2 regions of the Arthrobacter sp. L77 genome follow, and region 2 is predicted to be linked to the other one. Evidence: riboswitches for the same ligand, from Rfam matches in the RefSeq annotation. Region 2 holds a riboswitch; the other holds the start of a gene.

Region 1 (4,203 bases), 250 kb from region 2:
CTTCCGGATCGCCTCGAAATGGGAGTCATCGACGACGGCTCCGGGTTCGTCGAACCGTCCTCGGGCCCCGGCCTGGCGGAGATGCGTCGCCAGGCCGACCTCTGCGACGGCACCCTGTCGATCTCGAGCACCCCCGGCCACGGAACGCGCGTCCTGCTCATCGTGCCCCTGAGTGTCCAGGAGGACGCACTGCCGGAAGCCCGGAAGTAGGGGACGATTGCGGTAGTGTCGGTCTCGCCTCTAGAAGCGGGGCTCCTGGGTTTGTGGCATGTGAATGAGGCACTTCGTGAGTGATAGCAGCAGGTTGGACCCGAACAAGCTCTTCCCGGAGGATCTGACATCGATCGATCGGGATGACCTGGACATCCTGAACAGCAGGAACCACCGCGCGAGGGATGTGCAGTACATCCGCGACGGTGGGGTGGATGCCGAGACCGAAGGGCAGCACCACGAGCTCCGCGAGGAGCTCGATCGCCGCCAGCTGGTCCGTGACACCCCGGTATCCGCCGACGTCGAGGACGGCGCCGACAGCGAGGCGAAGGAAGCCTGAGCCGGCCGACGGCGGCCGCTCCGGTATCCGCTCAGAGCGCTACGAGGGCATCGATGATGTCGCCGGTCTCCGTGCGGTCCGTGTAGTCCGCGTGCACGTCGATGAAGCGGATGGTGCCCGTCGCATCAGCCACGATCACCGTGGGGAACGGGATCCTCAGGGTCCGGTCCACGTTGGACCCGGCGACGTCGATGCCGAGGGCGATGCGCGCCAGCGTCGACTCGGGGCTGGGCACTGTGACGATCCCGAGCCGCGAGGCGAGGTTGTTCCCCGCGTCCGAGTAGAGCGGCAGATACAGTCCCGACTCGTGCGCCATCTTCTGCGCGATCTCCGGGTCCTGCGGGCTGATGGCGATGAGTCGCGTCCCGAAGCTCTCCGCGAGGGGGCTCAGTTCCCGCTGATAGGTCTGCAGGGCGATGTTGCAGTAGGGGCACCAGGCGCCGCGGTAGAAGACGATGATCGCGGCCGCGGACCCGAGAACCTCCCGCAGGGGCGCCGGGCGCCGGTGGCCGTCGTACAGGAGGACATCGGGAAGCTTGTCCCCTACGCGGGCCATCCCGTCCGGGAGCCCTGCACGACGGAGCTCCTCCTGCTCCAGCTCGAAGACCTCCGCGAGCGCCGGACCGACCTGCGCCTCGAACGTCGGCGTGAACTCGTCCACCTGCGCCGCGATCGTGTCCGTGAACTTCTGCTTCTGCTTCATTTCTTCCCCCTCCGCCCATCCACGACGGGAGCCTCGAGCCTGTCGCTGTTCCAATTGTGGTGCAGAGCACACGAATTCCCAAGGCCACGGGCGCGTCGCCCCGGTGTCCGGAGATCCATTCCCCTGGGGCCGGGGGCCGCCCGGGACGCGCCCTGCGGAAGATCTGCCGCAATCCTTTGCCACTGCCCGGCGGATTCCGGCCCCGGCGCTGCAGGTATGCGAGGACGATGGACTGGGCCCCGCAGCATCGCGAGGGGCCGCCATGTCCGGGCGACCGCTCCACGACAAGGGCAAACCCGGCGCGAGCCGGGGACGCAAGGCCACGGGACCCTCGCGGTCGGCCGGACCACCCAACCAGCGAGGTGCCGATCATGTCTCCCGTTCCCCGTCTCGGATCCTCTGCCCTCCGGACCGCCGCCGCGCGCCTCGTCGTGGTCGTCGCGGCGCTGGCCGTCCTGATGGTCGGGGTGGCGCCGGTATCCGCCCAGGCCGCAGCCACGATCACGGTCGGTGCCGTCTCCGGGACACCCGGCACCGCCGTCACGGTGACGGGTACCGGCTTCCCCAGGAAGACCAGGGGGATCGTCACGGCAGGGACCGTGAGCGCGCCCCTGACCACGACGCCGAAGGGCTCCTTCGCGGTGTCGATCGTGCCGGCGGGGACCGGCCCGGTGGACATCACGGCGACCGCCGGTGCCGCCACCGCGAGCGCCCGTTACACCGTCCTCGACCCGGCACCCGCATCGGGCGCCCCGAAGGGCCTCCGTTTCGGTGTCGGCACCGACGGCGGGTCCGCGGCCGGCGCGGAGCTCGACGACGTCGCCGCCCTGGCGGGAGAGGCGCCGTCCCTGGTGCTGTCCTACAAGGACTTCAACCAGCCCGCCCCCATCGCGGAGCTGGATGCCGTGCGCGCCCGCGGTGCCGAGACGCTGCTGACGTGGGAGCCGTGGACCTGGGGCGGCGGCACCGGGCAGCCTGCCTACTCCCTCGACCGCATCGCGGCCGGTGAGTTCGACACCTATCTCCGCGAGTGGGGCACGGCCCTGGGGCGCTGGGGGCACCCGGTGTACCTGCGGTTCGCGCACGAGATGAACGGGGACTGGTACCCGTGGGCGGCCGGCGTCAACGGCAACACCGCGGGCGACTACATCGCGGCCTACCAGCACGTGCACGACGTCGTCGCCTCCACCGGCGCGACCAACATCAGCTGGGTCTGGAACCCCAGCGTCCCCTACTCGGGATCCACGCCCCTGGACCGGCTGTACCCGGGCGGAGAGTACGCCGACGTCGTCGCACTCGACGGCTACAACTGGGGTACGTCGCAGGCGTGGACCTCCTGGCAGGACCCCGAGGCACTGTTCGGCGACGGGATCGCGCAGCTCCGGCGCCTCGCGCCGGGCACGCCGATCATGATCGCCGAGACGGCCTCGTCCGAGATGGGCGGGTCCAAACCCCGGTGGATCTCCGACCTGTTCGGGTACGTCTCCGCGCAGGAGGACGTCGTCGCGCTCGTCTGGTTCCACATCGTCAAGGAGACCGACTGGCGCATCGACAGCAGCGCCGACTCCGCCGGCGCCTTCGCGGCCGCCCTCGCCGCGCGGCGCTGACAGCCGCCCGGCATGGGATGGGCCGTCGCCGTCAGCCCGGCGACGGCAGCGGCTGGCAGCGCGGACACCACCAGGTGCGACGGCGGCCCGGATCGTTCGGCACCTCCGCCCTGACGCGCACGGTGGTACCGCACCGGAGGCACGGCCTGCCCGCCCGGCCGGCCACCCAGTGCTTCTCCCCCCGGCGGGTGTTCCCCGTGGTGACCTGGTGCGCGCCGGGTTGCGTGGCCGAGAACCGCAGGCACCGGGCGCCGAGGGCCACCAGCGCCGGGACGTCGACGTCGGCGACCGCCGTGTCGGGGTGGACGCCCCGCAGGAAGCAGAGCTCGTTGGCCCACAGGTTCCCGAACCCGGCGACGTTCCGCTGATCGAGCAGGGCGGCCGCCACGCGCTCCCCGGGGTCGCGGCGCAGCCTGCGCACCGCCTCGTCCATCGACCAGTCGTCCCGCAGCGGATCAGGACCGAGGTGACCCACGGCGTCGCCCTCCGCCCGGGTGGGCAGCAGGTCGACGACGGGCAGGTCCAGGCCGTACGCGGTGGGGCCGTCCTGCACCGCGAGGATCACCCGGACGTCCGGCAGGAGTTTCCGCGGCAGAGCCCTGCCGGGGGCCGTGACCGTCCATGACCCCTGCATCAGCAGGTGCGTATGCAGGGTCAGCCCGCCGTCGAACCGCGTCAGCAGGTGCTTGCCGTGGGTCACGTGCTCCGTGATCCGCATACCGTCCAGCGGCGTGGTGGCGTGCGCGGGGACCCGCAGGTCGCCACGGCTGAGCGCGCGCCCGTCGAGGGATCTCCGCAGACGGGCGGCGAGCCGGAACACGCTGTCCCCCTCGGGCATGACGCCTCCCTGTCCTGTTGCTGCCGCGGCCAACCTAGCGCCCGCCACCGACGCTTCGGCCCCGGCACGACCCGCCCCGCCGCGCCCCCATACAGCATGTTGCCCGTGGCAAACTCCTCTCGCCGCAGCCGACCGGGTGGTCTAGATTCGGAAGGAACGCAGTCCATCGAAGGGAGAACACCATGAAGAACAAGCTTGTTTTCGCAGCAGGCATGGCGGTCGGCTACGTCCTCGGGACGCGGGCCGGCCGGGAGAGCTACGAGCAGCTCAAGACCAAGGCACAGGAGCTGTGGGAGAACCCGAAGGTGCAGGACACGGTCGCCTCGACCACCGACACCATCAAGAGCAAGGCCCCCGAGGTGCAGGACTCCCTGAAGGGCGCCCTGAAGAAGGGTGAGTCCGGCAAGGGCGAGTCCGGTAAGGGCGGCAAGGCGAAGGGTGGCGCCGGGACCACGGGGACCACGGGACCGAGCGGCGGGAATCCCCGCGACATCGAGGACACCCC
Region 2 (4,203 bases):
GAAGCGCGCACCGACGCCGAGCGCCGAGAACCACAGGATGCTGCCGAGGGCAGCACCGGCACCGAACCACCAGCGGCCCGGCGTGCCGTGCGTGTTCGCGAGTGACCCCAGCAGCAGCACGGTGTCCAGGTACACGTGTGGATTAAGCCAGGTCAGGGCGAGGCAGGTCCCGAGCGCGGCACGCCAGGACATCGTGGCGGGTCCGCCGTCGACGTCGAGACGCTCCCCCCGGAGCGCCCGCCGTGCCGCGAGGACCGCGTACCCGGCGAGGAAGGCCGCCCCGGCCCACCGCACCACCTCAAGGAGCACGGGGGCCCGCTCGATCGCAGCTCCCAACCCGCCGACGCCGAGCACGATCAGGACGAGGTCCGAGACGGCACACACCGTCACGACCAGCGCCACGTGGGACCGCCGCAGGCCCTGGCGCAGCACGAAGGCGTTCTGCGAGCCGATGGCGACGATCAGGGTCAGACCGGCGACGAGGCCGGTGGCGGCTGTGGAGATCACGCATCCCAAACTAGGCGCGGCGTCGATGGTTAGACAAACTAATTTTACTTCAGCGTGATAAGAATTGCTTATGAAGTCCGTCGATCAGGCACAGGCCGAGGCTCTTGCGGCGATCATCGACACGGGGAGTTTCGAAGCAGCGGCCTCCGCGCTGTCCGTCTCGCCCTCGGCGATCAGCCAGCGGATCCGGGCGCTCGAGGTGGCCGTGGGGCGCCCCGTCGTCACCCGTACACGCCCCCTGCGCCCCACCGACGCGGGAGAGGCGATCATCCGCTTCGCCCGCCGGCTCGAACTGCTGTCGGCGGACCTCGCCACCGAGCTCGACTCCGCCCGGGAGGGCCCCCGTCGACGGATCACGATCGTGGTCAATGGCGACTCGCTGCACACGTGGGTCCTCCCGGCCCTCGCCCAGGTCGCCGACACCCTGCAACTGGAGATCCTGCGGGAGGACGAGGACTACTCCCTCGAGCTGCTGCGCAACGGCACCGCCTCGGCGGCCATCACCTCCGTGGCCTCTCCCGTGCAGGGGTGCTCCTCGCGGCCGCTCGGCGTCATGCGCTACGTGCCGGTCTGTTCCCGGGGCTTCCGGGACACCTGGTTCGCCGACGGGGCGACGCCCGAACGGCTCTCCCTTGCACCCGTGGTCCTCTTCGACCGGAAGGACGACCTCCAGGACCAGTACCTGCGTTCGCGCACCCGCCGCGCCGTCGACCCGCCGCGCCACTACCTGCCCGCGGCGCAGGAGTTCGCCGACGCGGTCCGTCTCGGCATGGGCTGGGGCCTCGTATCCGAAGCGGAGTGGCGGTCCGACCCGCGGGACCTGGTCCGCTTCGACCCGCGAGGCCAGGTGGACGTGCCGCTGTACTGGCAGCAATGGCGCCACGGTTCCACGGCCCTGGCCGCCGTCGGCGACGCGGTACTGCGGTCCGCGGCGCTCCTTCTCCGCCCACCCGTGCGGAGGCGCTGACCACGGGGTGACGCCCTGCACCGGGCGCCGTGACGCCACGGCTCGACGGCGCTCCCGCTCGTTCACCAAGGCGTCGGCGGGGGTTGCTACTATCGTCGAGCGAGCAGCCGCTCGTCGACAAAGGCAAACCCGGTGCGAGCCGGGGACGCAAAGCCACGGGACCCTCGAGGTCAGCCGGGCCGCCGAAGAGAACAGGTCCATGGACTATGCCCCGGACACGCGAAGTCCCAACCGTTCCCATACCTGCCTGCCGGTACCTGCCGGCCGCCCCGCAGGGCCGTCCCCGGACAACGCGCGATGACTAGCTCCGCACCCGGCGATCGCCGGGGCGCCGTGGTCATCGAGGACGATCTCGACATCCGGAACCTGGTGTGTGCCGTCCTCGAGCAGGGCGGCTTCGTGGTCAGCAGTGCGACCACCGGGCGCGAGGGCGTCGACGTGATCCGGCAGCAGCATCCCATGGTGGTGACCCTGGACATCGGGCTCCCCGATATCGACGGGTACGAGGTCCTGCGGCGGATCCGCAACACCACCGACTGCTACGTGATCGTGCTCAGCGGCCACAGCGACGAGATGGACATCCTCACCGCGCTCCAGGCAGGGGCCGACGACTACGTCGTGAAGCCGTTCAGGCCCCGCGAACTGCGGGCCCGCATCGACGCGATGCTCCGCCGGCCCCGCATCGGCCAGAACGCCCAGCACCCGCCGGCCCGGCCTGCCGCGCCCGTCCCGCCCGACGACGAGCCGGTGAAGTCCGCCAACGTCCTGCGGAACGGCGGCATCACGGTGGACGGCGACGCGCGCATCGCCAGCTGCGCCGGCGTGGAACTGCCGCTTACCAAGACCGAATTCAACCTGCTGTACGAGCTGATGCAGGGCAACGGGGCCGTCCGGACCAAGGAGGAGCTGGTCCGCGTGTCCCGGGGCGGGGACTACCGGGGGTACAACTTCGTCAGCCGCACGGACGAGCGGGCCATCGAGGTGCACATCGCGAATCTCCGCCAGAAGCTGGCGCGCGTGGACGGCGGCCCGGAGCTCATCACGACGGTGCGGGGCGTGGGGTTCCGCGTCGTACCCCGGGGCACGGACTAGAGCGGGACCGTCGACGGCTCAGGGCTCTCCGGGTAGCCTGCCCGCAGTTCCCGGAGCGTGTCCGCAGCGCACGCGCGCAGCGGGGCGACCGCGCGCCGGGCGCCGTCGAGGTCGTCGGCGGTGATCAGGCGATGGACTGCACGCGCCGCCTGGCTGAGGCGCACCGCGCCCACCATCACGGCCGACGTCGTCACGCTGAGGACGGCGTCCTCGGCGCCCGTGGCGTCGCCGGCCCCGATCCCCCGCTCCAGCCGCTCGAGCTTGCCCTCGAGCGTCGCGGAGAAGTCCCGCGCGAACCGGTGGACGACGGCGGGGTCGGAGAAGTCGCGCACCATGTCCGCGAGGACCGTGGGATCGAGGAGGGGCTCCGCTGCCCGCGGGGCGTCGGGGGACGGGGCGGCATCATGTGGGAGAGGTGCCGCGCCGTCCACCGGGAACGGGCCCTGATAATGGTCAGGGCCTGACGGAGTCGAAGGTAGGGGCACCGTCCAAGCCTAGCGACGGCGGGTGGGCGGCGCGCACCTGCACGGAGTTCTTGCGCAAAGCTTGCGCCGGAGCATGCCGTTCGCCGACATGACTGCTGCGCTTCACCATCCCGCCACCCGGCGCCCGTCGGCGCCATGGGCCCCCGGGCCTCCTGGCCCGCCCCCGCTCAGGCCTTCCACTCCGGCCGGTAGCCGCCGTGGCCCGCCCACGGCCCGGCGAGCAGCTTCAGCACGCTCGAGCCGTGGGGCTCACCGAGATCGGACAGCGCGAACTGCAGGAGCCGTCGCTTGGCCTCGCATTCGGACAGGACCCGCGCGGGCTCGTACCAGCCGCGCGCACCCCACACTTCTTCGGGGAGGGTGCCCGTGCGGGCTGCTTTCTCGTCCTCGGTGATGCGGGCGTCGAGGAAGGCGGCGATCTCATTCATACCTGAAACCCTATCGAGCAGGAGCAGCGGCGCCGTCCACCCCACGCGCAGGGCGGCCCGCCGTCGAACGCCGTCCACCGGGGAGGCAGGTGCCGCCGGTTGCGTCCGCTGACGCCGGGCGCTGCGCGCCTCCCACGACGATCTCCTCCAGCTGATCGAGGACGGCGGGCAGCGACCCGTCGGCATCCACGCGCCGGAAGCCGCCGAATTCGGGGAGCCCGAGGTAGCCGTCGCGATAGGCCCGGAGGTCGTCGACGCGTTCGGTGTCCGTCCCCCGCTCCACGATCCGGCGGACGGCCTCCTCCGGGCTGACGTCGAGGAACACGACGACGTCCGCCGCCGGCAGCACCCGCGTCAGCGCGGTGAGGAATGCCCCGCGCGGCAGTCCCCGGGTGGAACGCAGCGCCTGCTGGCAGTGCAGATGCCGGTCCAGGATGACGACCCCGTCGAACCGGCGGGCCCGCAGGTGGTTGGCCGCGACGTTGACCACCCGCACCGCCGATTCCAGGAGATCGAGGATCCGCGGCGGGACGGCGAGTCCGAGCCGCGCGGTCCACGCCGTCATGGTGCGCCGCCCCGAAGGGTTGGCGAGGACCATCGTGGGCATCGTCGTTCCGAGGAGCCCGCCGAGCGCGGACGCCGCCGTCGTCTTGCCCGCGCCGTCGATGCCCACCAGGGCGACGACGAGGCGACGCACCGGAGGGCGGGAGGGCCTGTCGTCGGG

Evidence for each region. Region 2 has a riboswitch for cyclic di-GMP ahead of RY94_RS02985 (response regulator transcription factor). Riboswitches for the same ligand answer to the same signal wherever they lie in the genome.
Region 1: another riboswitch for cyclic di-GMP. It lies ahead of RY94_RS04085 (glycoside hydrolase family 26 protein); the one in region 2 lies ahead of RY94_RS02985 (response regulator transcription factor).

Annotation. Positions count from the first base shown of each region.
Region 1 covers NZ_JWSU01000004.1:326,312-330,514, forward strand. Annotated here, with positions in the region: gene RY94_RS04070 (GAF domain-containing sensor histidine kinase) at 1-210, shown strand, start outside; gene RY94_RS04075 (hypothetical protein) at 287-550, shown strand; gene RY94_RS04080 (peroxiredoxin-like family protein) at 582-1,253, opposite strand; cyclic di-GMP riboswitch class I at 1,533-1,607, shown strand; gene RY94_RS04085 (glycoside hydrolase family 26 protein) at 1,625-2,860, shown strand; gene RY94_RS04090 (DNA-formamidopyrimidine glycosylase family protein) at 2,892-3,698, opposite strand; gene RY94_RS16620 (YtxH domain-containing protein) at 3,881-4,203, shown strand, end outside.
Region 2 covers NZ_JWSU01000004.1:79,996-84,198, reverse strand. Annotated here, with positions in the region: gene RY94_RS02995 (LysE/ArgO family amino acid transporter) at 1-507, opposite strand, end outside; gene RY94_RS02990 (LysR family transcriptional regulator ArgP) at 578-1,474, shown strand; cyclic di-GMP riboswitch class I at 1,587-1,661, shown strand; gene RY94_RS02985 (response regulator transcription factor) at 1,772-2,566, shown strand; gene RY94_RS16580 (Hpt domain-containing protein) at 2,563-2,997, opposite strand; gene RY94_RS02975 (DUF6221 family protein) at 3,219-3,479, opposite strand; gene RY94_RS02970 (AAA family ATPase) at 3,490-4,203, opposite strand, start outside.